Regions from separate parts of the Thioalkalivibrio sp. ALJ15 genome, predicted to be linked through region 1. Evidence: riboswitches for the same ligand, from Rfam matches in the RefSeq annotation. Region 1 holds a riboswitch; each other region holds the start of a gene.
The links. A riboswitch is a leader RNA that binds a small molecule or an ion and turns the genes downstream of it on or off. The one in region 1 is predicted to bind cobalamin.
Positions count from the first base shown of each region.

Region 2: linked by a shared signal. The riboswitch ahead of G015_RS0104830 (TonB-dependent receptor domain-containing protein) and the one ahead of G015_RS0109525 (TonB-dependent siderophore receptor) in region 1 are both predicted to bind cobalamin.
Region 3: linked by a shared signal. The riboswitch ahead of G015_RS0104730 (porin) and the one ahead of G015_RS0109525 (TonB-dependent siderophore receptor) in region 1 are both predicted to bind cobalamin.

Region 1 covers NZ_KB912059.1:41,863-52,122, forward strand. The annotation lists gene G015_RS0109525 (TonB-dependent siderophore receptor) at 1-1,738, opposite strand, end outside; cobalamin riboswitch at 1,901-2,154, opposite strand; gene G015_RS0109530 (LysR family transcriptional regulator) at 2,673-3,554, opposite strand; gene G015_RS0109535 (cation diffusion facilitator family transporter) at 3,646-4,545, shown strand; gene hdhA (7-alpha-hydroxysteroid dehydrogenase) at 5,345-6,112, shown strand; gene G015_RS0109545 (serine hydrolase) at 6,260-7,573, shown strand; partial or broken gene G015_RS13675 (IS3 family transposase) at 7,648-8,704, shown strand; gene G015_RS0109560 (DsrE family protein) at 9,112-9,561, shown strand; gene G015_RS13680 (IS3 family transposase) at 9,684-10,260, opposite strand, start outside.
Region 2 covers NZ_KB912057.1:253,390-263,649, forward strand. The annotation lists gene G015_RS0104820 (cobaltochelatase subunit CobN) at 1-830, opposite strand, end outside; gene G015_RS0104825 (cob(I)yrinic acid a,c-diamide adenosyltransferase) at 955-1,509, opposite strand; gene G015_RS0104830 (TonB-dependent receptor domain-containing protein) at 1,513-3,390, opposite strand; cobalamin riboswitch at 3,532-3,781, opposite strand; gene G015_RS0104835 (hypothetical protein) at 3,827-5,725, opposite strand; gene G015_RS0104840 (cyclopropane-fatty-acyl-phospholipid synthase family protein) at 5,836-7,074, opposite strand; gene fnr (fumarate/nitrate reduction transcriptional regulator Fnr) at 7,280-8,011, shown strand; gene G015_RS0104850 (TIGR02444 family protein) at 8,004-8,489, shown strand; gene G015_RS0104855 (DUF2058 domain-containing protein) at 8,537-9,106, shown strand; gene G015_RS0104860 (DNA mismatch repair protein MutS) at 9,122-10,260, opposite strand, start outside.
Region 3 covers NZ_KB912057.1:227,580-237,839, reverse strand. The annotation lists gene G015_RS0104750 (bifunctional cobalt-precorrin-7 (C(5))-methyltransferase/cobalt-precorrin-6B (C(15))-methyltransferase) at 1-266, shown strand, start outside; gene G015_RS0104745 (cobalamin biosynthesis protein) at 296-724, shown strand; gene cobM (precorrin-4 C(11)-methyltransferase) at 724-1,488, shown strand; gene G015_RS0104735 (cytochrome c) at 1,684-2,244, opposite strand; gene G015_RS0104730 (porin) at 2,266-3,381, opposite strand; cobalamin riboswitch at 3,510-3,744, opposite strand; gene G015_RS0104725 (cytochrome-c peroxidase) at 4,014-4,994, shown strand; gene G015_RS0104720 (DUF4399 domain-containing protein) at 5,063-5,506, opposite strand; gene gltX (glutamate--tRNA ligase) at 5,645-7,051, shown strand; tRNA gene G015_RS0104710 (tRNA-Ala) at 7,094-7,169, shown strand; gene G015_RS0104705 (hypothetical protein) at 7,195-7,425, shown strand; tRNA gene G015_RS0104700 (tRNA-Glu) at 7,446-7,521, shown strand; gene G015_RS0104695 (AAA family ATPase) at 7,602-10,260, opposite strand, start outside.

The DNA.
Region 1 (10,260 bases):
GATTGACATTGCCGAACAGGGTGAGCATCTCGTTGTGTCTATAGCGGGTCTCGAGTTCGAGCCCCTCGAACCGCGCCCGGTCGGCGTTTTCAAAGCTGAAGATCCGGGGCTCCGAGGGATCGGCGGGATCCTCCCTGGTGACTCGTACCACGCGGTCACGCACGCGGGTGTTGTAGTAGGTTGCGTGAAGCGACATCGGGCCGCCGAAATAGTCGACCCCAATGTCCCAGGTAAAGCTCTTTTCCGGGTCCAGGTCCGGGTTGCCCCGAGTGATCTCGGTCTGGCCGGCCGGGGTCTGGCGTTCGCTCTGGCCCGTTATGGCTCCGGCGTCAGGAACGATGAAGGCCGTACCCGCTGATCCGCGGAGGTACCAGTCTTGTCCCAAGGGATGACTAGCGCCAATGCTCGGATTGAAGCTGGTAAAACGTGACCTGTCGGGCTCGAAGTCCGTGCCGTGTGGCGTGTCGAGCATTTCCAGCTTGATCCAGTCGTGGCGTGCGCCGACGGTTAGGACAGTATCCGTGGGAAGCCGGGATTGTTGCCGTGCGAACAGCCCCGTGGTTTCGCGTCGGCTGTCTGCGGAGTTGGGCTCGATGCGGTTGCCGTCCGCGTCCCAGCGAAGTGCGCGCTGTTCTGCCCGCTCATGATCCATGCCGAAGGTCAGGCGGTGTGCATTACCCCACTGCCAGGTGTCCTTGATCTGCACCCCGCGCCAGTCGACCACGTTTCTCGAGGAACGGTATTCGGGGGCGCCATCCACCACCTCCATATTCGTGGAATCCTCGCGGGCCCCGTAGATCAGCAGGCTGATCTCGTGATCGCCCATATAGCCGGTCAGACGGGTCTCGCCACTGTAGCGGTCTACATCCTTCTGTCCTTGTTGGTCGGTGCCATACGCAATATCGCCCGGAGATTCGACATCGCGCGCGAGTACGCCTTCTAGGGACATGTCCAGCCACCAGCCGTCGGTCAACATGGTGCCCGCGTGGAGGCTGGCATCGTACTTCGAGAAGGAAGTATTATCGCGTCGGTCGCCACTCCCCATGCGGAAGTCGTCCCGCTGCTCGCGGGCGCCTAGTCCCAGAGTGATGTCCGTGCGCTCATTTGCGCTTCCCCCGGTGACCAGCTCGGCCTCGCGGGTGTCGAAGCTTCCGTAACCGAGCGCGATGCGGCTCTCCCACGGACCGGTTTTCCGCCTAGGGATGACATTAACTACGCCCGCCATCGCGGACGAGCCATAAACCGAGGACGCCGGACCACGCAGGACCTCGATGCGCTCGATCCCGGAGGGACTGATAAGGGACAGGTTAGTCGCTCCGGCGGGCCGGTCATCGTAGAGCAGCAGCGTGCGTTGATTGATCCCGGAAAATTGGGGGCGGAAGCCGCGCATGCCGATGCCCGAGAGCATTCCTGGGTACTGCACGACATCGACGCCGGCGCGTTTCTTGAGCAGATCGGTCAGATCGTTCGCGGCCGTCTTTTCGATCTCTTCCTCGGAGATGACCTGAATCGCCTGAGGTTCGTCGCTCACGGCGCTCCCGGTGCGTGAGGACGTGACAACCACGTCGTCCAGTCGTGGTGTCTCGGCCCCGGAGGTGTCCAGTGTGTCCGCTGCCACCGACGCGAACACCCCGGGAATCAGCCCCAGTGCTGCCAGCGCCGCGATGGGTTTTCGGGTTCGGGGAAAAACGGGAAGGGCTGCCGGCTGGCTATTCGGCCGGCTGTTTCGATGGTTCATGGTTTCCTCTCCGGCGCGCCGCCCGCGCACCCTGCTGTGGGCCAGGTGCGGCACTCGGAGAGCGAACGCACGGACCCTGCGCCCCGGGCGTGGATCAGCCCGGGGCGCAGGGTCCGTCGTCGGAAAGGACCCGAAGAACGAGCCGCGCAAAGCCCTCCGCAATGCCGCGTGGATGCTTCAGGCCGGTCTCCGGGCTCGCGGACGGGTCCTTCCTGGACCGGGGGCAGGGCACCTTCCCACGCTTGCGCGCAGTGGTCTTCGCCGTGCCCGGGGTACCGCTTGGTTCTGCGGCACCCCCGTCTCGCCTACCGTTGCGGGGGCAGCGCCGGACTGGTTTGCTCGGTGGGGCAAACGTACCGGCTTCCCGTTTAACCAGTCGGGTTAAACCGACTGGCACCTGAAGCAAGGCGCTGGAGGTTAATGGATCGCGTGTACGTTCGCAAGAATGCGCTGAGTGCGGTTCATGAACCCCATTCAACTCTTTCCCGATGAGGAAGAAGACTTAGCCAGGCTCCCTGGGTGAGCCACCGCCGGTCGAACGCTGGGAGCACATATCCAGCTGAGGGAGACGTCATGGCGCAGAATCGGGTCCAGTTTCAGCGAAGCGTATCGTTCCGGAGTTTATGGCGCATCACGGTACGCAGGCGCCGCGTCCAGGCGGCGCTGCTGTGGGATGGGGCTGCACAGTCAGGAATACGAGCCGGGGCTCTAGGTGCAAGCCGACCGACCCGGTCAGTGTCCCAGCGACGTCTGGCGGCATCTTCTGTCGCATTATGGCGTCCGTTGCATTTCGAGCCGGCGAATTTACTGCTGGGGCTATGCGGTGGCCGACCGCCTCTTCATCAACGTGAGAACGGAGCTGATCGGACAGGCGCCGGAGCCACAGGGGCGCAGGAGAAGATCAGGGGAATACGACACCGTTGAATTCGTGCTCTCAGTTGATTCGGGTCAGGTAGGATTCCAGCTCATTGGCCAGCCAGGTCACCACGGGACCTCCGTGGGCCTGTTCGGATTCCAGTACGCAGAAGGTCTTCCACCACTTAGCGGCCGGATGAGGGATTGTGCGAAGTTGTTCCTGGCGCAGGGCGCTGCTGATGAGCGGAAAGGGTAAATCGGCCCAGCCGGAACCTTCGATCACTGCGTCGCGGATTAATTCGTACTGCGTGAAGGCGAGGTAGTTGTCAGTGTCGGGAGACTCTGGGATCAGGCCGTCCCTGTCCAAATAGGCCATGACAATCTCCGTATGTCCGACGAGGTCGTCCTGCGTGACCCGGGGGAGGACTGCCAGTGGATGGTCGGTGGCGGTGACCGTAAGCATGCGCACGTCTGCAAGCTCTCGAAACCACTGGTAGCCCACGGTGAGCAACTGGGGCATCAAGCCGTAGGCCACATCCACGGCCTGGCGTTCCACAAGCTCCGGCAGCTCCCGGGGTGGAGCCAGATAAACGGATACGCTGGTATGCGGAAATGCGTGCTTCAGGCGACGTAGCAGGTCCCGCCACGTAGCCTCAGGGATGGCGTCGTCGCGGGCGATGCGCAACGCCGATTCGGCACCGCTCATGTGGTGCCGGCAACGGGCGTGGATCTGCCCGGCCACTTGCTGCAGGCGCTGGCAGTCGGTCACGATGCTGCCGCCCACCGGGGTGAGGTGGAGTTGATTGCCGCTGCGTTCGAACAGCACCACCCCCAGTTCGTCTTCCAACGCGCTTAAGGCGGTGCTCACCGTGGTGCGGCTGCGGCCGAGGGTGCGTGCGGCGGCCGCGACGCTGCCCTGTTTCACCACGGCGAGAAACGTTTCGATCTGGCTGTCTTTCATAGCCTCATGGTGACGGAAAACCCGTCGCTCAGCGACTCACGTTATTGAATTGGGCTCCCTAGAATAGCCAGCAATTCAATGGGAGGTCATCATGAGTTCGTTCTGGGCGCGGGAAAAAACGGCGCTGTATCTGTCTGCCACCATGGCCGGCATGTTTGCCCTTGGGGGTATCGTTTGGGGCTTGTGGGTTAACTCCCTGGTGATCCTGTTCGACGGGGCGTACTCCCTTGTAAGTCTGGTGCTGTCGTTGCTCTCGGTGTACGCCGCACGGGTTGTGCGGCGGCCAGCAAACCAGCGTTTCCCCTTCGGTCGTGCCGCGATTGAACCACTGGTTATTACCGTGAAGGGGCTGACTATTGCGCTGGTTTCCCTGTTGTCGATTGCATTGGCCTTGCACGCGCTGTTGACCGGCGGTCGCGTAGTGGAGACGGGCATGGCCATGTTATTCGCGGCCATTAGCGCAGTGGCCTGTGTGGTCGTGTGGGGTTATCTGCGCTGGGTGCAGGTTCGTACCCCCGGCGGGTTGGTCTCTGCCGAGCGCCGCCAGTGGCTGATGGATACGCTTTTGAGTGCGGCCGTCCTTGCGGGCTTCGGCCTGGCGGTGTTGCTGGAGCGCACCGCATTTTCGGAGTATGCCGTCTATGCGGATCCGGTCATGGTGCTCCTGGTGGCTGGATACTTCATTGGTGTACCGCTGAAGATGACCTTGGAAGCTGTACGCGAGCTGGTTCTGGCTGCCCCGCCGGCTGAGCTGAGAGCCCGGGTGATCACGGCTCTGAATGAGGCGGCAGTGCCGGCCCGGCAGGCACGCTATACGAAGGTTGGGCCGTACCTCCTTCTGGAGATTCGGTTGCCCGCAAGGGACATGCGGAGAGCCGAGCGGTTGCGTATCCGGCTTTACCGTTTATTAGCCGACTTGCCTGTCCGTCCGGTGGTCGTCATCCACACGGAGGGTCGTAAGGCGGAACGGGTCGTTGAGGCTGGGCCCTAGGGCAGTTGAGTCCTACCATCGGACTTGGAAGGCCCGCGGAGGCCGGCGATGGCCGGCCCCTGACGCCGGTGCAGCGCCGGATCCGGGAGTTGGAGGAAGAGAACCGCCGGCTGTGAGGGCAAGGTCATTCCAAAAAAGGCCTCGGAGCAGCGGTTCTGCGGTTTGCTGGAGATGAACCGGTCGGGCTACTGGGCATTGCAGACGTGCGGCCGGCGACCGCGCCGGCCTTGCACTGGGGCAAAGAGACGTTCGAACAGTGTGGGTGGCCCGTTGGCAGAAGCCGTGTGCAGTCGGAGCTGCGGATGGGCGATGTTGAGGTCGGCTGCTATCGGGTCCGCCATCTGATGGGGGAGGATGGGCTGTGCCGGGTCTGAAAGCGGGGGTTCGGGGTCACGGCGCAGCGGGACGAGCCGGAGGATGTGGTGGCGAAATACCTGGACAAGCAGTCCAGCCGCGTGCCCGCACGCGGCCTGTGTGGCGGACATCACCTACATACGGACCCGCGCGGGCTTGAAGGAAGTATCAGGCAAACCAGGGAGAGCCTCACCGAAGCATCACGGTCTACATCGTTGGCTACTACAACGAGCGCCGAAGGCGCGCGACCCTGAGCTAACTGTCGCTCAACGCATACGAGCGTAAGTGGGCAGCCCCAACAATTCTTGAGAGCAGGAAATCACCCGACCACTACAAGAAGTTAATCTGCTCTCAGATTCGACTCGTAGAGAGGGGTAGATGATGAGCCAGAGCCAAGCAAGCTTGACTTGGCAACTTCCCCCTCATCGCTATATCGGAGGTTTTTATGTACGATCCCCAGCTTTTCGCGTTGAGCGGTCAAGCCGCCCTTGTTACAGGGGCCGGCGCCGGAATCGGCCGAGCCATAGCCGAAAGTTTCGCCCGGGCCGGAGCTGCAGTAGTCGTCAGCGATCTGGATGCCGCTGCGGCCGCTGCGGTAGCCGAAGGTATCGAGGCCGAAGGTGGTCGTGCGACCAGCATGGCATGTGACGTTACCCGAGAAGAGGATCTTGCCGCAGCGGTGGCCAAACCGGTAGAGGCCTTCGGCAAGCTAACGCTCTTGGTCAGCAACGCCGGCGGCGGTGGACCCAAGCCCTTCGACATGCCTATGGAGGACTTTCGTCGCGCCTATGACCTGAACGTGTTTCCGCTGTTTCGCCTTGCCCAGCTGGCCGCGCCTGAGATGGAGAGGGTCGGCGGTGGCGCGATTCTCGCCATTACCTCGATGTCGGCCGAGAATAGGAACCAACACATGGCAGCGTACGGCTCCTCGAAGGCCGCCGCCAGCCACTTGGTGCGTAACATCGCCTTTGATCTTGGCCCAAAAAACATCCGCATCAACGGCATCGCGCCGGGAGCCACTCTCACCAGGGCGCTGATGTCGGTGCTCAACGACGAGATTGAGCAGCGCATGCTTGCCCGTACTCCCCTAAAACGACTCGGCGAGCCTGAGGATATTGCCAATGCGGCACTATTCCTGTGCTCTCGGGCTTCCAGCTGGATCAGCGGTCAGATCCTTACCGTTTCGGGTGGAGGGGTACAGGAACTGGATTAACCCGATGAAATTGGCGTGGTATCCGTCACAATCTGCGTTGCGAAGCCATCATACTGCACGGTGTCCCTTCCGCGCGCCTACCTGGCAACTGATCGGACGGGCGATTGCCGGTGCGCCGTGGCCATCCAACGCCAATCGGAGCACATCATGATCAGAACCACGAACGCAGCACTTATCCCGACCCTGCTCGTGATCGGGGCAGCCTTGGCGCCACCGACTTCAGCCGCCGGTGTCGAAACGGTAGCACCAATGGATTGGATGCAGGGCTTCCCGCCACCGGAGGATCGCACTATCCGTTTCACCGATGACGATTACTTCGTCGGCGATAAGCTCAAGTGGACGGTCTGCCACTTCCGTGAGTTGATGCCCACCGTCGGTGTGCGGTCTGGGCCCGAGGGTGCTCGGGCCTTGCCCTATGCATCCGACCCCGCGATTGATGACCTGACATTCCAGCCCTCCGACGGTTCAGAGTTGATGACGTGGAGTGAAGCCTTCGACGTGAATCACGCCGACGGTCTGCTAGTGCTTCACCAAGGTCGGGTGGTGTACGAGCGCTACGCCGGCTGTCTGGATGAACACACCCTGCATGGGGTGATGTCGGTTACCAAGTCGCTCACAGGGTTGATTGGCGAGACGCTAGTGGCTGAGGGCACCCTGGATGAACAGGCTCGCGTTGGTGAACTGGTGCCGGAGCTCGCTGACAGCGCCTTTGGCGACGCCACTCTGCGCCAGGTGCTTGATATGACCACCGCGCTCGACTTTTCAGAGGATTACTCTGACCCCGAGGCCGACGTATGGGCTTATGCTCAAGCTGGCAGCCCGCTGCCGCCGCCAGCAGATTACGATGGGCCTCGCGGTTACTTCGCGTTCCTTGAGACTGTAGAGAAGGCTGGTGAGCACGGAGAGGCCTTCGGCTATCGCACCATCAACTCCGATGCTTTGGGATGGATCATCTCTCGGGCCACCGGAAAGAGTGTCGCCGATTGGCTGGCTGAGCGGGTTTGGTCGCGGATAGGGGCGGAGCGAGAGGCCTTTTTCACCGTAGATTCGATCGGTACGCCGTTCGCAGGCGGTGGCTTCAACGCCACCCTGCGAGACTTGGGCCGTTTGGGCCAGCTTATTCTCGATGGGGGGCGCCTCGGAGACGAGCAGGTGCTGCCCGAGGAGGCCATAAAACGCATCCGCGAGGGCGGTGACAAGGCAGCCTTCTCTAAGGCCGGCTTCGGAGGCCTTGATGGTTGGAGTTATCGTAGCATGTGGTGGATAGGTCACGACGACCATGGCGTCTTTGCCGCTCGCGGCGTACACGGCCAGACGATCTGGATCGACCCGTCCGCAGAGATGGTAATTGTGCGCTTGGCCTCCCACCCGTTGGCGACCAACGCGGCTAACGATGCAACCTCGCTGCCGGCCTACCGGGTCTTGGCCGAGTATCTGATGGGGCAGGACACGGCCCGCTGATTGTCGCCCTCCCGTAAATTTGGCCCATTGAAAACTGGGGGTCTCCGGGCACACTAGAGCCCAAGGAGGCCGAGATGCGCGAGAGTCGGTTTACGGAAAGCCATATTGTCCAGACGCTGAAGCAGGTCGAAGGCGGCCGGAAGGTGAAGGACGTCTGTCGGGAGATCGGGGTCTCGGAAGCGAGCTACTACCAGTGGAAGTCGAAATACGGGGGCATGGAAGCGGCCGACGTTCGACGGCTGAAGGAGCTGGAGGACGAGAACAACCGGCTCAAGCGGATGTACGCCGAGCTGGCCCTGGAGAACACGGCCCTGAAGGACGTGATTGCCCAAAAAAGCTCCGAGCCCGGACGAGAAGCGCTGTGTGGTCACTGCGTTGACGCGGGAGCATGGGCAGAGTCAGCGCCGGGCCTGTCAGGTGGCCGGGGTTGCGCGGTCGGTGGTGTGGTATCGCAAGCAACCGGACCGGGACGATGCGGTGGTCGCGCTACTGCAGGAGCGGGTGGAACGCGATCCGGAGCGGGGCTTTGGCAAGCTGTTCAAGCTGATCCGACGTCGGGGCATGCCCTGGAACCACAAGCGGGTCTGGCGCGTGTACTGCGCCCTGAAGCTGAACCTGCGGCGTAAGGGCAAGCGCCGCTTGCCACCACGGGAGCCACGACCTCTGGCATCGACCGAAGCTCCGAACGCGTGCTGGTCAGCGGACTTTATGTCGGATGCGCTGTGGGACGGACAGCGCTTTCGCACCTTCAACGTCGTAGATGACTTCAACCGGGAAGCGCTGGCGGTGGAGACCGATCTGAATCTGCCCGCACCCCGTGTGATCCGGGTGCTGGAGCGTATTGCGGCCTGGCGGGGCTATCCGCAGTAACTCCGGCTCGACAATGGTCCCGAGTTCGTTTCGGCCGCGATCGCCGACTGGGCCGAGCAGAGGAGCGTGGAACTGAGCTTCATCCAGCCAGGCCAGCCCATGCAGAACGGCTTCATCGAACGGTTCAACGGCGGCTACCGCCGCGGCGTGCTGGACCTCTACGTCTTCCGAACGCCGACCGGAGACCGGTACAACGAGCGCCGAAGGTACTCGACTTTGGGATACCTGTCGCCCAACGCCTACGAGCGAAAAAAGGGACAGCCGAAACACCCATCGAGGTGTCAGAAATCACTTGACCACTACACTTGGCGCGCGCGGCCTCGGCCCTGGCGTGCCGCGCCCGCCAGCGGGCGCCAGCTCCCATCGTAGGATGCGGGTGAGCGCAGCGAATCGCATCAGGGTTGCCCCGGCGTTGGCATGGGGTCTTTCGCTGCGCTCGGAAGGCGTGACCGTGGGCCGCTACCGGGTCTGGCGCCTGATGCGGGAGCAGGGGTGCGGCCACAAAGCCTACGCTTATCGAATGATGTCGGTACTCATAAGCCGGAATAAACATCCTCCAGTTCCAGTCTATTCTTCTAACGGTCCCCCAGCTAGTGAGGAGTGGCCGTTTAGTGGCGACAATGGGAACCTCCAGTTCCGTTTACACCTAAATAAGTTAGGAGACAGGCATGAGAACAATATTCTTTATTCCGTTGCTGTTGATTACTACTGCGTTGATATTGTCGGGGAATGCGTCTGCCGTTACTTACGACTATGGAGAAGATAAGGCGGTCTACGACGTGAACTATGATGACAGTGACCGGCATACGATGGTTCTGCGGAACATACAGAACCACGTCAATGCATTAGGTGTCGACAATATTCAGGTAAAAGTCGTTTTGAGTGGAGACGGACTAAGCCTCCTTAACAAGGCGAAAGATGACGATGATCTTCGAGCGAACATCGATAATCTAAAGATGCAGAATGTCCGATTCTTGGTTTGCAATAATACCTTGGAAGGTAGACAAATTAGCCTGCATGATGACCTGTACGACGCTTCGGAAGAGGACGTCGTAGTCAGCGGTAATGCTCATATTTCGTATCTGCAACGAAAAGGATACACTTTCTTGAAACCATAGACGTATATCGGAGGAATCAAGGAAGAAGAGGCGACCTTGGGAAACAATCGGGGGGACGTAGGTAGGATCTCGATGAGCGTTGCGAGTCGCATCAGGGGCAGCCCCGGTGTTGGATTTGGTGGTTAAGTCATTCCGGATACCGCGTTAGGTGGATTTGCTGCCGTTGGATGCTCATAGTCGCTGGAAGGCAGGTAGCCCAGCGTCGAGTGGATGCGAACGGTGTTGTAGAACCGAGCGATGTCGTCCGCGAAATCCCGCCGCGCCTCGCCGTGGTTCGCGTAGCGGCGCTGCCAGACGCGTTCCCTCTTGAGGCTCAGGAAGAAGCACTCGACGACGGCATTTTCCCAGCAGTTACCCCGGCGGCTCATGCTCGCCTGGATCTGGTGCTGGGCCAGTAGCCGCCGCCAGGCGGCGCTGGTGTATTGGCAACCCTGGTTGGAGTGCAGCAGCAGTCCCGGCTCCGGTTGGCGCTGCTCCAGCGCCATCCGCAGCGCCTCGCAGGTCAGGCTCGCCGGCATCTGCCGATCGAGGGCCCAACCGATGACCTTGCGCGAGTACAGGTCGAGGATGACCGCCAGGTAGCTCCAGCCGGTGGCGGTCGGGATATAGGTAATGTCGGACACCCACGCCTGGTTCGGTCCGGCCGAGGTGAACTTGCGGTTGAGATGGTTCTCGGCGACCGGGACCCGGTCGTCGCGT
Region 2 (10,260 bases), on a different contig from region 1:
ACTGCCTCGCGGCTGGCCCCACCCCAGCGCGCGAGGACCGCGAAGCACTGGGTATCCCGGGCCTCCAGCGCCTCGCAGGTCGCATCCAGAAGCTCGCGGTCACCGGGACGGTCACCGGTATCCAGGTCCAGCACGGCCACGGCCGGCCTGGCATCCAGGCCAAGATCCCCCGGGTCGGCCACCGACTGGCCATCCCGGTAATAGCGGATGGTCTCGCGCGGATCCGGTTCCGGCACGTCAATCGAGTGCCCGCCCCGAGCGGCCAGCCAGCGCATCAGACCCTCCATGTTCTCCGGTGTGCGGCCCTGATAGAACGCACGTCCGGTTAACCAGTCGGCCTGGTTTGAGAAGCGCTCCTGCTGCCGGGCCAGGTGCTCGCGCGGATCCTCGCCCGCTTCAGGGTTCTCGGTCAGTTCGGTCCGGGCCTCCTCGTCCAGCTCCTCCAGAACCGCCTGGCCGTCGATGCGGGACAGCGCGGTCAGGCGCCGTTCGCTGTTGATTGCAAGGATCGGCGCTGACGCGGCCGGTGCCTCTTCGCGCAGCAGACGTTCGAGACGACCGGCCTGGTCCCCGAACACCGCTGCCACGAGCACCGCGTCGGCATCGCGCCACAACGCCCGGATTGACGAGTCCGACTTGTCCGCCAGCTGCTCAGGCGTGCGCAGCACCACCTCGGCATCCGGCACGGCCTCCAGGAATCGATGCGCACCGGCGGCCACCTCGGGGGCCGAGCGCTCGGAGACGATGCCGACGATCTGGGGCCCTGCCCATACGGGCGTGCTCCACAGGCCGACGATCAGCAGGACCAGGCTGCGTTTCCAGAAGGACATGCGATAAACCCCGAAGAAAATTCGATGGGGCGACGCCACCGGTGCAATGGTGGCGTCGCCAATCCGTTATACGCAGGAAGGTGCCGTGGAAACGGCACCCGAAAACCAGCAACGGCAGATGCAATCAGCCGCGTTTGTTGGCCGGCTGCCAGAGGACTTCCGCGCCGTTCTCGTGACGTGCAAGCACACGGCAGAGCACGAACAGAAGATCCGACAGGCGGTTGATGTAGGCCAGTGAACTCGGCCGCAGCGCCTCATGGTGATTCACCGCCACCAGACGACGTTCCGCACGGCGGCATACCGTACGGGCGATATGGCAGTCGGCCGTGGCCGGCCCACCGCCCGGCAGGATGAACTCCTCGAGCGGCGGCAGATCGGCGTTGAAGCTTTCCAGCTCGACATCGAGCCGCTCGACAGAGGCATCCGGTAGCGCCTGATGCCCCGGCACCGCCAGCTCCGCCCCCAGGTCGAACAGCTCGTGCTGAACCAGGGCCAGCACGCGCCGAACCTCTTCCGGGAGATCGTGGACCAGGACCCGGCCCACGACACTGTTCAGCTCGTCCACGTCACCAAACGCCTCGACGCGGTGGCTGTCCTTATCCACCCGCGAGCCATCCCCCAGGCCAGTCCGGCCTTCGTCACCCGTGCGGGTCGCAATCTTTGACAGTCGATTACCCATGCATCACCTCTGCTGGTAGCGCAGCTTGACGAAAGCGGCCCGACCCGGCTGGTTGTAGCCCCCTTGGGTCTCGTAATCCTTATCAAGCACATTACTAACCGTCGCCCGGAGCTGCCATTCCCGATGGATCTGATAGCTGGCGCGCAAATTCAGCAGGCCGTAACCGGAAAGTCGGTCGTTATTACCGGTATCGTCATACGATCGACTCTTGGCAATGGCTGTAGCTCCAACGGAAAACCGCCCGAACTCTCGGTCCAGATCCAACCTCGCACTTACCGGCGCCCGGCGCGACAGCTCCTTTCCGGTTTCCCGGTTTTCGGCATCCAACAACGTCATCGAGGCACGAGAATTCCACGGACCGAACTCATGGCCACCCTCGATCTCCAACCCACGAATCCGCGCCTCTTCGATGTTTTCAGGGAGAGGGGAGCCGGTAATAAGGTTATCGACGCGAGCCTCAAACACCGCAACGTCGACGTACGTGTGACCGGCTGAGTACCGCGCACCGAGTTCATACGTTTCTGACTCTTCTGGATTTAAGTCTGGATTGCCACGGAAAAACCCTACATCTGGGAAATAAAGATCGTTAAATGTCGGAGCCTTGAAAGCCGTCCCATAGGATGCCCGCAGGCGCAGGGCATCGGTGGCCTGCATGCCCCAGGCGATCTGACCCGTGGTCTTTGCACCGAACTGCTCGTTGTCGTCGTAACGCAGCGAAGCTTCCAGGTCGTGGTTGCCAAGTTCGGTGCGCAAGACCGAATACACGCCAACGTTGTAACGCGAGTCCTCGTCATAATCGGTGGTGCCATCAACCTGGTCCTCGTAGGCATCCACTCCGGCCACTAGGTCGGTGCGATCCCCAAGTCGGAGATCGTTGCGCCAGGTCAGCTGATTCCGACGCGTATCGAATCGATCGATGCTTCCACCAAGCACGCCGCCTTCCGTCACATCGTCACTCTCATCCCGTGACTGCCCGAGCGTGACTTCCGAGTCCCAGCGGGCGGTTACCGGAATACGAACACCGGCCCGCAGGGCGGCGTGCACGAAATCCGTGTAGGCACGGTCATACGGCCCCAGACGGCCAAAAGAGTCCGGGTCGGCGGGGTCGACGAGGCCGAATTCGTCCGCATCGTATTCCGAGCGGCCCTCCGAATACAGCATGTTGCCGAATAGCTCGATGCCGTTGGGGAGCCGATGCGACAGCTTGCCGGCCAGCGAGGTGTTCTTGTAACCGTCAGGGTCATCGTCACCGACGTCGTCCTGCACGTTAATCCCATCGGTCTCGAAGTGGCTAACCGAGAAACTGTAGTTCGTGTTCTCGGTGCCGCCGGCAACGCCGACTCCGGTCTCCCACGTGTCAAAACTTCCGCCTCCGACAAATGCGTTGACCTTCGGCGGTCCTTCTCGACCTTCTCGGGCAAAGATCTGGGTCACGCCGCCAATGGCATCGGACCCATAAATGGACGTTCGAGGGCCCCGCACGATCTCCACTCGTTCGATCTCCTCCGGCGGCAGGAACCGCCAACTCGCCCCGCCGGTGGTCGCAGAGCCCATGCGAACTCCATCGATCAAAAGCAGGTGGTGATCAGATTCGGTACCCCTCACGCGCACACTCGACTGTTTACCAAATGGGCCGGCACCACTCACCGATACGCCAGCGCGCCCATCTAAAAGATCGGTGAACTGCTGGGGCTGCAGGCGTTCGATTTCCTCGCGGTCGATGATGGTCACCGAAGCGAGCGTCTCGTCGACGGTCTGGGCGATTCGCGAGGCGGTAACCTGGACGGTCTCCAGCGTCTGCGCGTCGTTGGTGTTCGGCGTGTCCGCAAGGGCGGGACCGGTGGCCAGCAGGATGGCCGTGGAAAGTGCTGTGCGTTTCATGTCGTCCGTGTCTCCCGGCGAGCCGCCCGCACGCCGTAAATTCGTCGGGACCACGCAGGCAGGGGGAGAGAGGCACGAGGGGGACCGGGCACAGCCGCTATGCGACCAGGCCCGATCATCCGCCTCGCATGCCCGCCGCATGCCGCGCGATCATTCCCTGGCCGGTCTCCGGGCTGACGAGCGTTCCGGTGCGGCGCCTTCCCGAACGATTCCGTTCAGTGGCGTGTGCCGCGACCATCAGAGGCCGTCATGGCCTCTCGCTCGATTACCGTTGCGGGGGCAGCGTCGGATTCGTCCGCAGGCATCCAGATACCTGTAGCGGGCTCACCGAACTTCCCGTTTAACCCCTCGGCGAGACACGCCGAGGGGCACCAGAAAACGCACGAAAGCCTACACAGTTGGTCAAGAAATTACCAGACCCGGGAAATACGCGGCGTCAGGATCGCTGGGCCTCGGCCTGCACATAACGTGCGCCGCTCTTGAGCAACCGCCCCCAGGACTTGTCCTGCAGCATGGCGTCAAATTCCGGCGACCGTTCGGCACGCAAAGCCACCGGCGCCGCCTGCGCGCCCTCCTCCACCGGATGGGCGGCCAGCATCTCCAGGCGGTCGGGATTGGCGCCATATTGCCGTACCAGGAAATCACGCATGGAGTCGGACAGCGGCAGATGGTAGATGCGCGTCAGACGCAGGGCCAGCCATTCCGCCATACGGCTAAGATCCTGACGCACCATACGCACCATCGCCGAACCCAACCCCGCCTTGGCATCCGCACTCATGCCGACGTACAGGCCTCCGAGATAGGCGGCGGGATTCGCATAGATCGCGCGCTGGATACTCGGGTTGGTCAGGTCGACCAGAGGCTCCAGAATCAGTGCGAGCTGGATGCCGATGCGCTTGGCGGTGTCCGCATCCAGTGGGTGCCCACCAAAGTAGAACAGGTCGCCCTCGCGCCGGATGCCGAGCTCGGACAGGTACTCACAGAACCGGTCGGCCAGGCGCAGCTTCTGGTCGTCCGCCAGCTCGATCACCTCTTCGCTCACGCGGATACCGCGCGCACTGCGCTTGAACCAGCTCTGCTGCCCCTTTCTCTCGACCTGCTGTCGTCGCAGCGCCTCCCAGCGCTCGACCGCGGCGGTATAGCGACTCTGCGCCTGCATGAGCTGGTCCCGCGCCGCGCGCAGGTCTTCGACATGACGCAGCGCCCGCCCCAGCAGGCGGCCTTCCGGCGAATTCACAGCGGGGCGGGACTGTTCCAGTTGCGAAAGTGCATCCAGCACCTCGCGCCCGATACCCAGAGTCGGCGAACGCAGGACCTGCGGATCCAGGCCACTGGCCGGGCTTTGCGCCAGCAACATCGCGAGCGAGCGCAGGCGACTGACCACACCCGCCTGAGCGACGCGGAAACGGTTGCCCTGATACTCCAGCCGATCCAGCGCATGCCCCAACCGCCAACCACCCGACCATTCGAAACTCAGCCGCCGGATCTGCCGCCCGTTGACCATCTCGAAGGCCAGTACAAACATGGCCTGCGTATCATCCAGTGAGCAGCGCGACAGGTCATCCGAGTCCGCCGCTGAAAACAGGCGGTCCAGAAATTGATCGATCCGCCGGACGCCATCCTCACGGGTTGGCGCGACGCCCTGAAGCCGGTCGCGCAGCGGATCCGCCAGTTCGGAGGCATCGTGGTGCAGTTTTTCCAGCGCGGCCAGACGAGCATCCGCAGTGGCATCCACCAGATCCGCGACGCGCGAGCGCAGCCCCAGCCGACGGTAGATCTCGATCTGCTCGGCCGCTGCTGCGAGGCTGGTATCGCCGGTCATCTCGCGCACCGCGACCGCGACGCCTTCCGGCGAGATATCCACCTCATGAAGCAGAACCTCGGCGGCCTTGCGTCGCCGCATGTCCGGCGCCATCTCGGCCATCGCCAGGTCGCGGGTCACGAACAGCAGGTCCGGCAAAAAGTCGATCGTATTGCGCAGCTGATCGCGTGAGCGCTCCTGCCGCTTGCCCCGCGTGGCATCGGCAATAAACCGCGCCAGCAGGCCAATCACCCCGAACAGCAGCGTGTAGACGGCAAAAAAGATGAAATTCTGGGCCGGGGCGGCGTGGCCAAAGCCCAGGAAATAGCCCCCCTGCATCGCGAGGAAGGTCACCGGGCCGGCCGCCCACAGCAGCTGCAGCATGTTGAGCGACCAGGGCACCTTGCGCGCGGTCGCCGCGACCTCGGTGATCCGGCTGCGCCCGGCCGCCTCGATCAGCACATGGTCCTGGCTCGGACTGGCGGCCTGGGGGGCCTCCTGCCGCTGTTGCCGCTTGCGAAACCTGCCAAACACGCGTCGTCCCTGCCCCCTCAGCGTTTCCGTGAAGTGTAGGGAAAACAGACCGGTTGCGGGTGCCCGGTCAGGAAAAAATGTTCAGGGAGCCAGGAAGTAGTCCGCAATCCCTACGCAGCACTGCGACCCCGGACTGCCGCCTCCCCCGGCGGCGTCGAAACCACCTTGGGCGCCTCGTCGGCATACAGATAGTCGCGGGTGAGCGGCACGGCATCCTGCTGTTTGGCCACCTGGATGTGGAACACCACCTGGCGCCACCAGCGGAAGGTCGCCTCGCAACTGGCCAGATAGAACTCCCACATGCGGCAGAAGCGCTCGTCGAAGTGGCCCACTGCCTCGGCACGGATGTTCTGGAACCGCCGATACCACTCGGCGAGCGTCTCCGCATAGTGCAGCCGCCAGAACTCGATATCGGTGGTATGCAGCGGGGTCGGCTCCAACGCCTCCATCACCTCGGACAGTGCCGGGGTATAACCGCCAGGGAAGATGTACTTGCTCAGCCAGGGGTTGGTGGTCCCCGGAGGCCCCTGGCGGCCAATCGTGTGCAGGACGGCCACGCCATCGTCCTTGAGCAGGTCGTTCACCCGCTGGAAGAACGTGCCGTAATTGGGCACGCCGACATGCTCGAACATGCCGACACTGACGATCCGGTCGTACTGGTCGTCGTGTTCGCGGTAGTCCTGATAGAAAAAGCGCACGCGATCGTCCAGCCCGCGGCGCTTCGCCTCGGCCTGGGCCACTCGCAGCTGCTCCCGGGACAGGGTGATTCCGTCCACCTGGACATCGGCATTCTCGGCCAGGTGAAAGGCCAGCCCACCCCAGCCGCAGCCGATATCCAGCACCCGCTGACCGGGCTCCAGCACCAGCTTCTTGCGCAGCATCGCGCACTTGGCCTGCTGGGCCTCCTCCAGGGTCATGTCCGGGCGCTCGAAATAGGCACAGCTGTAGAACATGCCTTCGTCGAGAAAACGGCGGAACAGCCACTCGTCCACGTCGTAATGATGGGAGATGTTCTGGTAGCTGCGCGCGATACGGTTGCCCTGCTCGAGGACCGCGCGAAACATGCACACCAGCGGGTGCACACGACGCTGGAATCTGGGCGCGAAGTTGCGCATGGCCACATCCAGAAACACCCGGATGCCCTCGGGACCCGGCGACCAGAGCCCGTCCATATAGGTTTCGCCCAGCTGAAACCCGGGATCTCGCGCGATGCGCTTGAGGGCCGCCCGATCATGGACCTGCAGCGTGATCTCGGGTGCCCCCTGCCCGAAACGGCGCTCGCTCCCGTCCGGCTCGCGCAGGATCAGCGTGCCGTGGTGCATGTATTCGTTCAGCATCCGTTCGATCATTGCGTCCCTTCCCATGCGAATCGCCTGCTATATTAAACAGAGTCTAGATATCGCACTCGCTCCGCCGCAAGCCTCTGAATTGGCTGATCCCTGCCACTCCAAAAGGTTCCACACTCACAATACCGGAATTCCTCATACGGGCAACCTCTATACGGGGGCCTCACACACCTTCCCTCACCGATGGCAAAACCGCTAACCTGAGCACATGACACTGCGCCCGACCCAAGCCTGCGAACACTGCACCCTGCGCCAGCTCTGTCTGCCGATGGGGCTGCCACAAAACGAACTCTGGCAACTCGACGAGATCGTGCAGCAACGCCGTCCGATCGAAAAGGGGGCCTTGCTGTTCGGCATGGGCGAGCGCTTCGACACCCTGTTTGCCGTACGCACCGGGGCGTTGAAGACCGTTCTGATCGGCGACGACGGTACCGAGCAAATCACCGGCTTCGCCCTCGCAGGCGATCTGCTGGGGCTGGATGCGATCCACTCCAGAAAACATCCGGTCAGCGCGGTCGCCCTCGAATCCACCAGTGTCTGCGCAGTCCCGTACACCCATGTGGACGACCTCGCCGGCAGGCTTCCGACATTCCGCCAGCACATGATGAACGTGATGAGCCAGGGGCTGGCTCAGGACGAAAGCCTGCATGCCCTGCTCGGGCAGCGCACGGCGGAGCAGCGCCTGGCCACATTCCTCGTCACCCTGTCGGAGCGGCATCGTGCACGGGGCCTGTCCACCGAGCGCTTCTACCTCCCGATGTCGCGCGCCGACATCGCGAACCACCTGGGGCTGACTCAGGAGACCATCAGCCGCCTGTTCACACAGCTGCGCAACCAGGGGGTAATCAACCTGCACACCCGGGATCTCGAGATCCTCGAGCCGACGACCCTGCGCAGTACCGCCGGCGTGACTTTTACGCCCGCCGCCAGTAGTGCCTGAGGCCGCCCGGCCACACGACTTCGACCGCTTCTGGGATTTCGCCCTGCGGATATGGGCCTGCGCCCCCGCACGGAAACGCCTGCTGCACTGGCAGGATGCCCATGAGGTCGATGCCATCCTCGCCCTGTTCGCCCTGTGGTACCCACGGCGAGTACACACACACGACTGGCAGGCGCTGATGCAGGCCGCCGCGCGCTGGCGCGAGCAAACCACCTCGCGCGTGCGCGCCCTGCGCCGCCGTCTCAAGCCCAACAGCCCCGATGAGCGACAACGCCAAGCCCTGTACGACGCCGTGAAAGGGCTGGAGCTGGCTTGCGAGCGCACGGCTGCGATGCGACTGTGTCAGCGCACGCAGGCGCTGGGCAATCCCGCTGCGACTCCCGATCTTGCGCGGCGTTTACACCTGCTGTTTCCCACCCTTCCCATGACCGAGATCCTGGACGGATTACCCGAACTTACACACGTCGGCTGCACATAGCAGAGGTTCGGGCTATCCTCCCGACACATTTTCTACAGGCAAGCGGCATGTCGGACGATCTGCGCAATCAGCTCCTGAAGGCCGGGCTGGTGGACGAAAAACAGGTGCGCAAGGCCAAGAGCCAGAAGCACAAGGCCCAGAAGACACAACCGAAAAAGAAAAAGGGCAAGCCCGCCGACGCCGAGGCTAGCGCCGCTGCGGCTCGTCAAGCCGAGCAGGCCCAGCGCTCGCGGGAGAAGAACCAGGAACGACAGGAAAAGGCCGAACGCCGCGCGCGCCGGGCGCAGATTCGCGAACTGGTGAACCAGCACCTGGCCCCGATCCCCACCGGCGACGCCGCGATCGACTACCACTTCCAGTTCGACGGGCAGGTCCGCCACCTGCCGGTGACCGAGGACACCCGCAAGCGCCTGGTCGACGGCCGCGCGGCGCTGGCCGGCCTGGAGCTGCACCCGAGCAAGGGTTTCCGTGTAATCCCGCGCGACATCGCGGACAAGATCCGCGAGCGGGATGCCGAATGGCCGCTGGTTATCCCGGCCGAGGAAAGCGGCGGTTCCGAGCCCGATCCCGACGACCCGTACAAGGACTACGTCGTCCCCGACGACCTCATGTGGTAACGCCTCGCTCGGGGCTCACGCCTTGCCGGTATCGCCCCCGGCCTGGGCGGTGGGGAGTTCGGCGAAATGCTCGCGCGCACGGGCAACCAGCTGGGCCGGCAGCCCGTTCTTCTCGGCAATCGTAAGACCAAAGGACACACCCGGCTCGCCAATCAGCAGCCGGTAGGTCGGGGACAGCGTCTCGGCATCGAACTGCATCGAGGCGTTCACGATGCCCGCGTGCTGGGCGGCATAGTCCTTCAGGGGCGCCAGGTGGGTATTCACAATCCCGCGCGTGCCACGCGCACGCAACTCGTCCAGCATCGCCATCGCCAGTGCCGCGCCCTCGTCGGGGTCGGTGCCCGTACCCAGCTCGTCCAGCAGGATCAGGGTCTCCGACCCCGCGTGATCAAGAATCCGCTTCAGAACCTCCACATGGCCGGCAAACGTGGACAGGTGGTGGAACAGGCTTTGATGGTCGCCGACATCGACCATCACCTGATCGAAGCGCCCGATGCGGCAGTCCTGCTCGGCCGGGATATGCAGCCCGCACCAGGCCATGGTGACCAGCAGCCCGAGCGTCTTCAGCGCGACCGTCTTGCCGCCGGTATTCGGCCCGGTGATCAGCAACAGGGGCTGCTCGCCATCCAGCCGGATCGACAGCGGCACCGGCTGCGGCCCGTTGCCCTCGGCGAACTGCAACAGCAGCAGCGGGTGGTAGGCCTCGATCAGTTCCACCCCGGCCTCCGCCTCCAACCGCGGGGCATGGGCATTCATCTGTGCGGATAGCTGCGCGGCGGCGGATGCCAGGTCGATCCAGGTCAGTGCGGTCAGCATCAGTTCCAGCGGCTCGCCATACTGGCGCACCACGTCGGTCAGCTCGCGCAGCAGGCGCTGCTGCTCGGTATTGATCTGGCTGTTGACCGTATCCAACTGGTTGTTCAGCGGCACCGCCTCGATCGGCTCGACGATCTGGTCGCGCCCGCCCATCGCGGTGCCGCGACGCACACCCTTGACCGCATTGGCCGCCTCGCCACGCAGCACCATCACCGCGCGTTCCTGGTGCCACTGCACCTTCAGCGCGTCCTCGCCCTTTTGCGCGACATCGGAGGCCGCCAGGCGCTTTTTCACCACCGCCTCGACCTCGTCGCGCAGGCGCCCACGCTGCTCGAAGG
Region 3 (10,260 bases), on a different contig from region 1:
ACCTGCCGCCACCCGATGCGATCTTCATCGGTGGCGGGCTGACCACGCCGGGGCTGGTGGAGCACTGCATCGGCCAACTGCGCCCGGGCGGGCGGCTGGTCGCCAGCAGCGTGACCGTGGAAGGGGACGCGGTGCTGGCGGCGGCGCACGAGCGCCACGGCGGCGAGCTCACGCGGATCAACGTCAGCCGCGCGGAGCCGCTGGGCGGCATGGCCGGCTGGAAGCCGCTGCGGCCGGTGACCCTGTGGTCGCTGCGCCGGAGCTGAGGGAAACGCCGAGCGGGGCGCGTGTCCGGGTGACCCCCGGGGTCGGCTTCGCCTCGGCCTGCACGGCCGGCGAGCTGGAGGCATTGGTCCGCGAGGTGCTGGCCGAGGCGCACGCAGTGTTGCGGGCGGGGGGCGGCGAGGCGATCGAGATCCGGCAGCTGGCGGCCCCGGGGCACAAGGGCGACAGCCCGGTGCTGTGGACGGCCGCGCGCGACCTGGAGCTGGAGCCGGTGTTCGCGTCGGCGGCCGCGCTGGCCGCGCGCGACGCTGCCTTGTCCACGGACTCGGCGCGCTCGCGTGCCGTCGCCGGGGTCGGTTCGGTGGCGGAGGCGGCGGCGCTGGCGGTGGCCGGCGACGGGGCGCGCCTGCTGCTGCCGCGGCGGCTCTCGGCACGGGCGAGCTGCGCGGTGGCCGTGCGGACGGTGAACGGGACAGACGGGAATTTCGAGGAGTTTTGATGACGGTTCATTTTGTCGGAGCGGGGCCGGGTGCGGCCGATCTGCTGACTTTGCGCGGGCGCGATCGTATCGCGGCCTGCCCGGTATGCCTGTATGCCGGTTCGCTGGTGCCGGAGGCGGTGCTGGAGCATGCCCCGGAGGGGGCGCGCGTGGTCAACACCGCGCCGCTGACGCTGGACGCAATCATGGAGGAGATCGAACGCGCCCACGCGGCGGGCCAGGACGTGGCGCGCCTGCACTCCGGCGATCTTTCGGTCTACAGCGCGCTGGGCGAGCAGATCCGTCGGCTGGAGGCGGCCGGGATCGATTACAGCATCACGCCCGGCGTGCCGGCATTCTCCGCCGCCGCCGCGACCCTGGGGCGGGAACTGACGGTGCCGGAGGTGGCGCAGTCGGTGGTGCTGACGCGCACGCCGGGACGGGCGTCCTCCATGCCGGAGCGCGAACGGCTGGCGAGCTTTGCCGCCACCGGGGCGACCCTCGCGATCCACCTGTCGCTGCACAATATCGAGACCGTGGTCGAGGACCTGCGGCCGCACTATGGCTGCGACTGCCCGGTGGCGATCGTGTTTCGCGCCAGCTGGCCGGACGAGAGCGTGGTGCGCGGTACGCTGGGGAATATCGCGGAACGGGCGCAGGCCCTGACCACACGGCGCTCGGCGCTGATCCTGGTGGGCCCGGCGCTGGACCCGGGCGATTTCCGCGACAGCGCGCTGTACGACCCGGCGCATGTGCGCCGTTACCGCGGCATGGACGGGGACTAAGCGGTGGCGCCCCTGATCTTCCGCAGGCAGGGATAACGCCGGTGGGTGTTGTGGGACACGGGGCTTTTCGCCTGCAAGCAGGCTCCCACATCGCCAGGAACCTGTAGGAGTCTGCTTGCAGGCGAAGGCGGTTTCTTCCCGATCAGGGTCACGGCAAGGGGCCGCCATGCGGCGGCCCCTTGGTTCCCGGCCGGTTTAGCGGCGGCGGTAGTTGTCGTGGCAGGCCAGACAATGGTGGCGCACGCCGTTCAGGGCCTCGGTGGCGCGAAGCTGGAAGTCTTCGTTCTCCAGGTCGTCGGCCGACTCCACCTTGCGCTGCAGTCGTTCGGCGGCCTCGCGGTAGGCTGCCTTGTACTCGGAGAACTCCGGGTCCTCCCAGGCCGCGGGCAGGGCCCCGGGTTCGCCGTCCCGCGCTGGTGTCTCGCGTGCGAACCAGGTTTCGATGTCGTCGGCGCGGCGCGCCAGTTCCTCGGCCAGACCGGGCAGACGTTCGGCGAATGGTGCGTCATAACGCAGGATCTGCTCGATGCTGCGGTAGGTGGCCGAGGTGCCCTGCATGCTCTGCTGACGGAAGCGCTGGAAGGCCTCGGTCGCATCCACTTTGGCCGGATCGTCCAGGGTCTCGTCATAGTCGCCCCAGGGGCCCGGCATTGTGACAGTGACCTCCGCGGTGGCCGGGCTGCCGGTGGCAGCCAGCAACAGGATCGCAAAGAGGGTGGTTCTCAACGGGTGGTGGATCGGTTGCATCCAGTTCATGTCGATTCTCCCGGTCATTTCTCAGAAGCGGAACTGGTGCTGCAGGTGCAGCTCCCAGTCCGAGGTGTCGGTGTCGCGGTCCAGCCACATCAGTTGGGTCTTGTGCCGCTGGCCACGGTGATACCAGTTGAGGCCGGCACCCCATTCACGCTGCCAGCGCTCGTCAGTGCCAAGATCGTCGCCTGCGTCGTGGCGCAATACGGCGTGGCGCGCGGCGAACTCCAGTCCCTCCACCGGCAGCGACTGCGCCAGTTCCAGTTCGGCCCCCAGGTCGTGGTAGCTCGCGGTGCGGTCGGGGGAGACATCGCGGCGGAAGGCCGCCAGCGACAGCGAGGTATGGGCGAACTTGACCACCGCGTCGGCGGTGGCGGTGATCCAGTCGGCGCGTTGGTTGGCCACCGTGTCTTCGATGCCGCGGCTCCAGTCGCGCAGGTGGTTGCGGCTGGCGGCCTGTACGCCGGCGCCCAGGGCGACGGTGCGCTCCACGGCCTGGCCTAACGTGGTGTTGTCACGTGGGACTGCGCCGACCGGGGCCCACGCGCCGCGCGCGCTGAACAGGTGGCCGGATGTGGAGGGGCGATCGTCGCGCTGATCCAGACGTCCGCGACCGTCAAACACGCCGATGGCCCATGCCCGGTTGTCGCCGGCGCCGCCCAGCAGGGCGATACCGGTGTCGCGGCCGGCCGGAACCTCGAACTGGTTGCCGGCGATGCTCAGTTCGGTGAACAGGCGGTTGGGTCCGCCGATATCCCGCGACAGGCCGAAGGGGACCGTAAACTGGCCAGCCCGCAGGCCCAGGTGTTCACCCAGTGCGTACTGCAACCAGATGTCGCGCATGGACAGCTCGCCGCTGCTGAAATCCGGCTGCAGGCGGAAGCTCAGATCGGGGTGGAACAGGGTGCCCGAGGTGTCCAGCCAGGCACGACGGAAGTCGAATTCGCTGCTGGAGCCATCCGGGTCTCGTTCGTAGCTGTAGCGGCCCTGGATCAGCGGATCCAGGGTGACCTGCAGGCCGTCTTCCGCGTCGCCGAATTCGAAGCCGGCTTGTGCCGGCGCGATGCCCGCGGCCGTCATCAGGCACAGGGTGGCCAGGGCCGGGACGGCATGCTGTCCCGGTCGGAGATGGGTATGGTTCATTGTTGGGTTGCTCCCTTGGACGCGCGACCCCGCACGCCGTGGATGAAACGACGCCGGAAGCTGGACAGGGAGCAGGGGAGGCCGGGCGATGCGAGCACGCCGGACTGGCCCGCTCGGCCGCCCACCGCGGCGTCGGGTGTCGTCCAGGCCGGTCTCCGGACTCGCGAAGTGGATGCGCGATGCATCCAGGGCGGATCGCCTTCCCGCGGGCATCCCGGGGATGCGCCGCAGTGGCATTGGATCCGCCCGTCTCCGCCTACCGTTGCGGGGGCAGTGCCGGCCTTGCGAATGTCGATTCGCGCACCGGCTTCCCGATTATCCCCGGCGGCTGAGCGCCGGGGCACCTAGAGTGGGGCGAACCGTAATGGAGGGAAAAGGGGGGGTCAAGTTTGTCCGGGTATCCCGGGAAACGGTGTAGTGGGGGCGAACCCGGCTCCCCTGGAGGCTGATAATTGATGCAGATCATCTCCGGGGCGGATTTTGATCGCGACCAGGTTTCCGCGTCTGTAGGGTGGGTTTTAAGTGGTTTGGACCGAGTCTATTTCGGTTCGCGCCGATATCCGCTTCTCAGATGTCTGTTACTCATCTGTTACTCAAGGGAGACCTGTATGAAAACGCTTTCCGGATTCCGCATGACGGCGCTGGCGGCTTGTGCAGCCGTCGCGTTCGGGGCCGCAGCCCCGGCCGTGGCCGATACCGACTATTCCGAGTACCGCGACGTGTTCGAGCCGCTGCCGGCGCTGCCGCCGATCCCGGCGGACAACTCGATGACCAAGGAGAAGATCGAGCTGGGCAAGATGCTGTTCTTCGAGCCGCGCATCTCCAGCTCCGGCGTGATCTCCTGCGCCACCTGCCACAACCCGGCGCTGGGCTGGGCGGACCGCATCCCGCGCGCGGTGGGCCATGACGGCCAGGTTGGCGAGCGCAATACCCCGACCGTGCTGAATTCCGGCTTCTTCACGGCCCAGTTCTGGGATGGCCGCGAGGACGATCTGGAAGGCCAGGCCCTGGGCCCGATCCAGGACGCGATCGAGATGGCGATGCCGCTGGAGGAGGCGATCGCGCGCCTGGAGGAGTTCAACGAGTACCAGGAGAAGTTCGAGGCCGCCTATCCCGATTATGACGGCGACAACGTGATCAATACCGACCACGTGGCCAAGGCCCTGGCGACGTTCCAGCGCACGCTGAACACCCCGAATTCGCCGCTGGATCGCTGGCTGGTCGGGGACGAGGGTGCGATGAGCGAGCAGCAGATGCGCGGGATGAAGCTGTTCGCCGATAACGGCTGCGTGGCCTGCCACAGCGGACCGGCGTTGACCGACAGCAACTTCCATCGCATCCAGGTGCCGGGCTCGGAAGACAAGGGCCGCTATCTGGTCACGGGCGATGAGGCCGACAAGTTCGCGTTCAAGACCCCGACGCTGCGCAATGTGGCGCTGACCTACCCCTACATGAACAACGGCGAGACCGCGACGCTGGACGAGGCGATCCGCATCATGGGGCAGGAGATGCTGGGCATGGAGTTCAGCGATGACGAGGTCGCGGACATCGAGGCCTTCATGCACGCACTGACCGGCGAGATGCCGCGCTTCGATATCCCCGCGCTGCCGTAACTGGCCGCACTGGGATCGGGTGTTACAAGCCCCCTCCGGAGACGGAGGGGGCTTTTTCGTGGGTGCGTTTATTCGACCGTGATAGTGATCTTTTCGGACACAACCGGTGGGTCGAAGCTAATGTGGCGGTAGTCCATGAACAGCAACTGCAGGGTGTACTCGCCGGGTTCCAGTTCCAGCTCGCCCTCGGTCTGTCCACCACCGAAATGACGCTTGTGGTCGGAGAAGGGCAGCGAGGCATCCAGGTCCACCTCGTCGAGTGGCTTGTTCACCAGCAGGTGGTGGTGGCCGGTGTTGTCCATCTCCACGCCGGCCGGCGCGACACCCATGCCGCGCAGGCCCATCTGGACACGCACTGGACTTTCGAGCGTTTCGCCATCCTGTGGACTGATGAAATAAACCTCGGCCCCGTCCGGTGGCGCAATGCGGTCGGTCGCCATGGCATTCCCGGCCAGCGCCAGGCCGCCGGTCAGTGCCAGTAACGTGGAAAGTCGGGTGAGCGTGGGATTCATGAAGGCTCCTTTGGCCCGCGTTCGGGCATCCGTGTGGTCCCAACTCCAGTATAGACCGCGGTCCCTGCGGCAGCCCCGCGGCGTTCTGCTACCCTAGGCGCCTTCAAATTCCACTTTCCTCAGGAACGAGTGCTTCGCATGACTTTTCGTACCCGTTTTGCCCCCAGTCCGACCGGCTATCTCCATATTGGCGGTGCCCGCACCGCGCTGTTCTCCTGGCTGTATGCGCGTCACCACGGTGGCGAGTTCGTGCTGCGCATCGAAGACACCGATCTGGAGCGCAGCAATGCGGAATCGGTCAACGCGATCCTTGAGGGGATGAACTGGCTGGGGCTGACTTACGATCACGGGCCGTTCTATCAGACGGAGCGTTTTGATCGGTACAAGGAGGTAATCGACCAGCTGATGGCCGCAGGTCACGCCTATCGCTGCTACTGCACGAAGGAAGAGTTGGATGCGATGCGCGAGGAGCAGAAGGCGCGCAAGGAAAAGCCGCGCTACGACGGTCGCTGCCGCGCGCGCACCGAGCCGCGCGAGGGCGTGGAGCCGGTAATCCGTTTTCGCACGCCGGACGAGGGGGTAACCATCGTCGACGACATGGTGCGCGGCAAGGTCGCGTTCCAGAACAGCGAGCTGGACGACTTGATCATCGCCCGCTCCGACGGCTCGCCAACCTACAACCTGACGGTGGTGGTCGACGACATGGATATGGGGATCACCCATGTGGTCCGTGGCGATGACCACTTGAACAACACCCCGCGCCAGATCAACATCCTGAAGGCGCTGGACGTGGAACCGCCGCGCTACGGCCACCTGCCGATGATCATGGGCCCGGACGGTGCCAAGCTGTCCAAGCGCCACGGGGCGGTCTCGGTGATGCAGTACCGCGACGAGGGCTATCTGCCGGAGGCCCTGCTGAATTATCTGGTGCGCCTGGGCTGGGCCCACGGCGACCAGGAGATCTTCTCGGTGGACGAACTGGTGCGCCTGTTCGATATCGAGGACGTCAACCAGTCCGCCTCGGCGATCAACCCGGACAAGCTCCTCTGGCTCAACCAGCACTACATCAAGACCCTGGACCCGGACCATGTGGCGTTGGAGTTCGGCTGGCACCTGGGTCAGTTGGGTATCGATCCGTCCAGCGGCCCGGCGATGCGCGACGTGGTGATCGCTCAGCGCGAGCGGGCGCGTACCCTTCGCGAGATGGCCGAGAACAGCGTGTACTTCTACCGCGAGTTCGAGGACTACGACGAGAAGGCCGCGCGCAAGCAGCTCACCGCCGAAGCACTCCCGGTGCTGCAGACGCTGCATGACGGTTTCAGTGCGCTGGGAGCCTGGGAGAAGGAGCCTCTGCACGAGGTCGTGGTGCACACCGGCGAGCGGCTGGATCTCAAGCTGGGCAAGGTCGCGCAGCCGCTGCGTGTGGCCCTGACCGGCGGCACAGTATCGCCGCCGATCGACGACACCCTGGTGCTGATTGGGCGTGAGCGATCACTGGCTCGGATCGAGCGGGCGCTGAAGAAAATTTCGGCGGAAGCGGGTTGACACTCCAGGGGGTGCTGGCTACAGTACGCGCTCGCCTGACACGGGGCCATAGCTCAGCTGGGAGAGCGCCTGCATGGCATGCAGGAGGTCGGCGGTTCGATCCCGCCTGGCTCCACCAAATTCGGGTGTAAGCGAGTTCACCGATGCATCGTTTTGGGGTTATATCCATCTGGGTGGGTCTGGTGATTGCAGTGGTTGGGCTGTTCGGCGGTTTCGGGCTGATGTTCACCGGGGAGCAAACCTGGTCCAAGCCCCTGATTGCGGCGGTTCCGATCGGATTTCTTCTGGTGTTTACCGGTGTTGTAACCACGATCATTTATCGTGAGACCGCCGGAGGTCACAGAAGCGGCCGGCCCCAGGGCCCGCCAAACTAGCAACAAGACGTTGCCTCTGCGTCCCCATCGTCTAGAGGCCTAGGACACCGCCCTTTCACGGCGGCGACCGGGGTTCGAATCCCCGTGGGGACGCCATTATTCCGAGAAGGCCCGAATCGAAAGGTTCGGGCCTTTTCTTTTGTGCGCGCCGGTACCCGTGCTGGCGCGGGACCGGTTCAGGCGAGCTGCGGGTTTTGCTGCAGCGCCTGCTCGGATGGGTGTCGTCGGGGGATGATGCAGTGGTTGATGCGCAGGAGTTCGCGTTCGCTCCACTGGCGCCAGACGTCATCGCGAGCAAAGCGGGCATAGTCGAGCAGGGTTAATCGTTCGATATTCGGGTTGCCGTGGTCGTGGGCCAGACGTCGTGCCCGCTCCAGCTCCTGCCAGCCCTCGTTGTCGGTGCCGTCGCTGCGTTCCAGTAGCGCATGCGCCCGCAGTCGCCGGATGGCGGGTTCGAAGCCGTGATCCCCTCGTTTCAGGCAGTTGGTCAGTGTATCGGTGGCGATCTGCAGGCGTTCCGAGGGCTTGGCGCCGGTTGCATGCAGGGCGTCGAGCAGGAAGAGCTGAAAGATGGTGCTGACGCCATCCATGATGTGGCGCAATGCATCTGCCTGTTCCCGGAGTGGAGCCACAGCCGAGGGGTCGCCCTGGCGCGCGAGAGCCCAGTGCTGTAGTGCCAGGCCTGAGGCCCGCCAGAGGGGATAGTCATAGTCCTCGGCAATCGCGAGCGCGCGGCGGGCGGAGGTCAGGGCTTCGTCAGGGTCGTCGGCGAAGAAGCCAAGCGCTGCCCGGAAGGCGTAGACAAAGGCCTCGGTGGGGCGGTGTTCCAGCGCTGTGGCCTCGGCGCAGGCCGCATCCATTTCATCCCACGCGCGAGCGTGGTTGCCGAAGAAGAGGAGCGTCCAGGCCATGAAGCCGCGTGAGCTGATCGCAGGGTTTTCGGTGTGGCGCGCGACCAGGTGTGGGTGGTCGTCTTCGCGGTACAGGGCGAGCGCCTGGGTCTGGTGTTCCAGCGCCAGCGGCAGCTGGCCACTCCAGAAGTGCGTGTTGCCTTGTACATAGTGAGCGGCGATCCGTAGCAGGCGGTCGTTCGACTGCTCTGCGACCTGTTCCATGTCGTTGGCCAGGCGGTGGGCTTCATCAAAGCCATGCCAGGATCCGGCACCGTGCCAAAGCCCCCAGAGCACACGGAAGTACTGCACCGCGTCTCGCTGGGGCGCGGTGATGCCCAGCGTACGCTCAAAGATCGCGTGCACTGTGCGCGAGCCGTATCCCAGCAAGGCGAGGTTTGAGGCACCCAGTCCGCCCAGGGCTCGCTGGGTCTGCGCATCGCGTTCTTCCGACGGTTCCCGCTCACCCAGCTCGCGATCGAGGCAGCTGAGCGCGTCTTCGAAGTAGTGCGAGGCCTCCAGCAGCATGCCCCGGGCGAACGCCGCCTCTCCCGCCTCGAGCCAGGCGGGCACCGCCTCCTCCACACGCCCGGCGTGATAGAGATGGCTGGCCACCTGGCCCCAGTCGATACTGCTTGTGCCTCCATCGTCACGCAGGAGATCGGCCAGGCGGCCGTGAAGACGCGTTCGTTCGGCCACCAGCATGGATTCGTAGGCGGCCTGCTGAAACAGCGCGTGACGGAACCGGTAGCGCACACCGTCCAGGACGCCGACCGGCTCGATGAATCCGCGGCCGGTGAGGCGGCTGAGTTGGCGGCGGATCACGTCGGCCGGCTGCTCCAGGAGGTGACTCAGGATGCGCGTATCAAAATCGCGTCCGATTACGGCCGCGGCGTGGGCCAGGTCACGCGCGGTCCCGGTTTGTTCCAGACGTGCCACCAGCAGATTAGCCAGCCCGGGCGGCAAGGTGTCGGGCAGGGTCCCGGTGCGCGCCGCTTCGAGGGTGTAGCGCGTCAGCTCCTCGAGAAAAAGCGGGACGCCCTCGCCGCGCTCGATGAGTTGTTCGCGCAGGTGTGTCGTCAGGCGATGCTGGGTGTCGCAACGCTCGATGAGTTCATGTGCAGCCTGGTCGGGCAGGGCGTGCAGTCGCAGGTGCTCGAGCGGGATATCGCGCCAGTTGGAGCGAAAACTCATGCGGGCCGTGAGCAGGGTCAGCAACGGGCGGTCATGCAGGCGCTGATACAGGCGTCGGAGGAATTCGGCCGTGCCGGAATCCATCCAGTGCAGGTCGTCGCAGATCAGCAGGATGGGGCCTCGTTGGGCTCGGCGCCGGGCGAGTTCGACGAGGACGTCAATGATGTGATCCCGGTCGAGACCCTGCGCGGCCAGTGCTTCGAGGCCGTTGCTGTCCGGGTGTGTGAGCCAGTGCGCCAGGGCGTCGGCGATGTCCGCATCGAGTGACCGAGCGGTGCCGAGGGCATGTGCCAGTCGGCGCTGGCGGCTGGCATTCATGCTGCCGAGCCCAAGCCAGGTGGCGAACGCTTGACGCACGGGCGTCAACAAGTGCCGCGCGCGGTCCTCGCGGCACTTCAGCAGGAAGCGCGAGCGCGCCTGGCCGCGGATGCGCTCGTCGAGGTGTCGTGCGAGACGGCTCTTGCCCAGGCCGGCTTCACCCTGAATCAGTACATAGTGTGGTTTGTGATGTTCGAGTGTCTGGCGCCAGATCATGTGCAGGCGCTCAAGCTCCTCTGTGCGTCCTGCCAGAGGAGTGAGGCCACCTCGGGCGTGCTGGGCATCGACGCGATCCAGGGGGCCGGGGTCGCCGGTGACGCGCTGGCTTCCTTCGAGTACTCCCGTGCCTGCGTGAGGGCTGAACAGAAAATACCCCGAGACGCGCTGGTGCACGGATGGCGAGACCACGAGCGTCCCCGTGTCGGTCGAACGT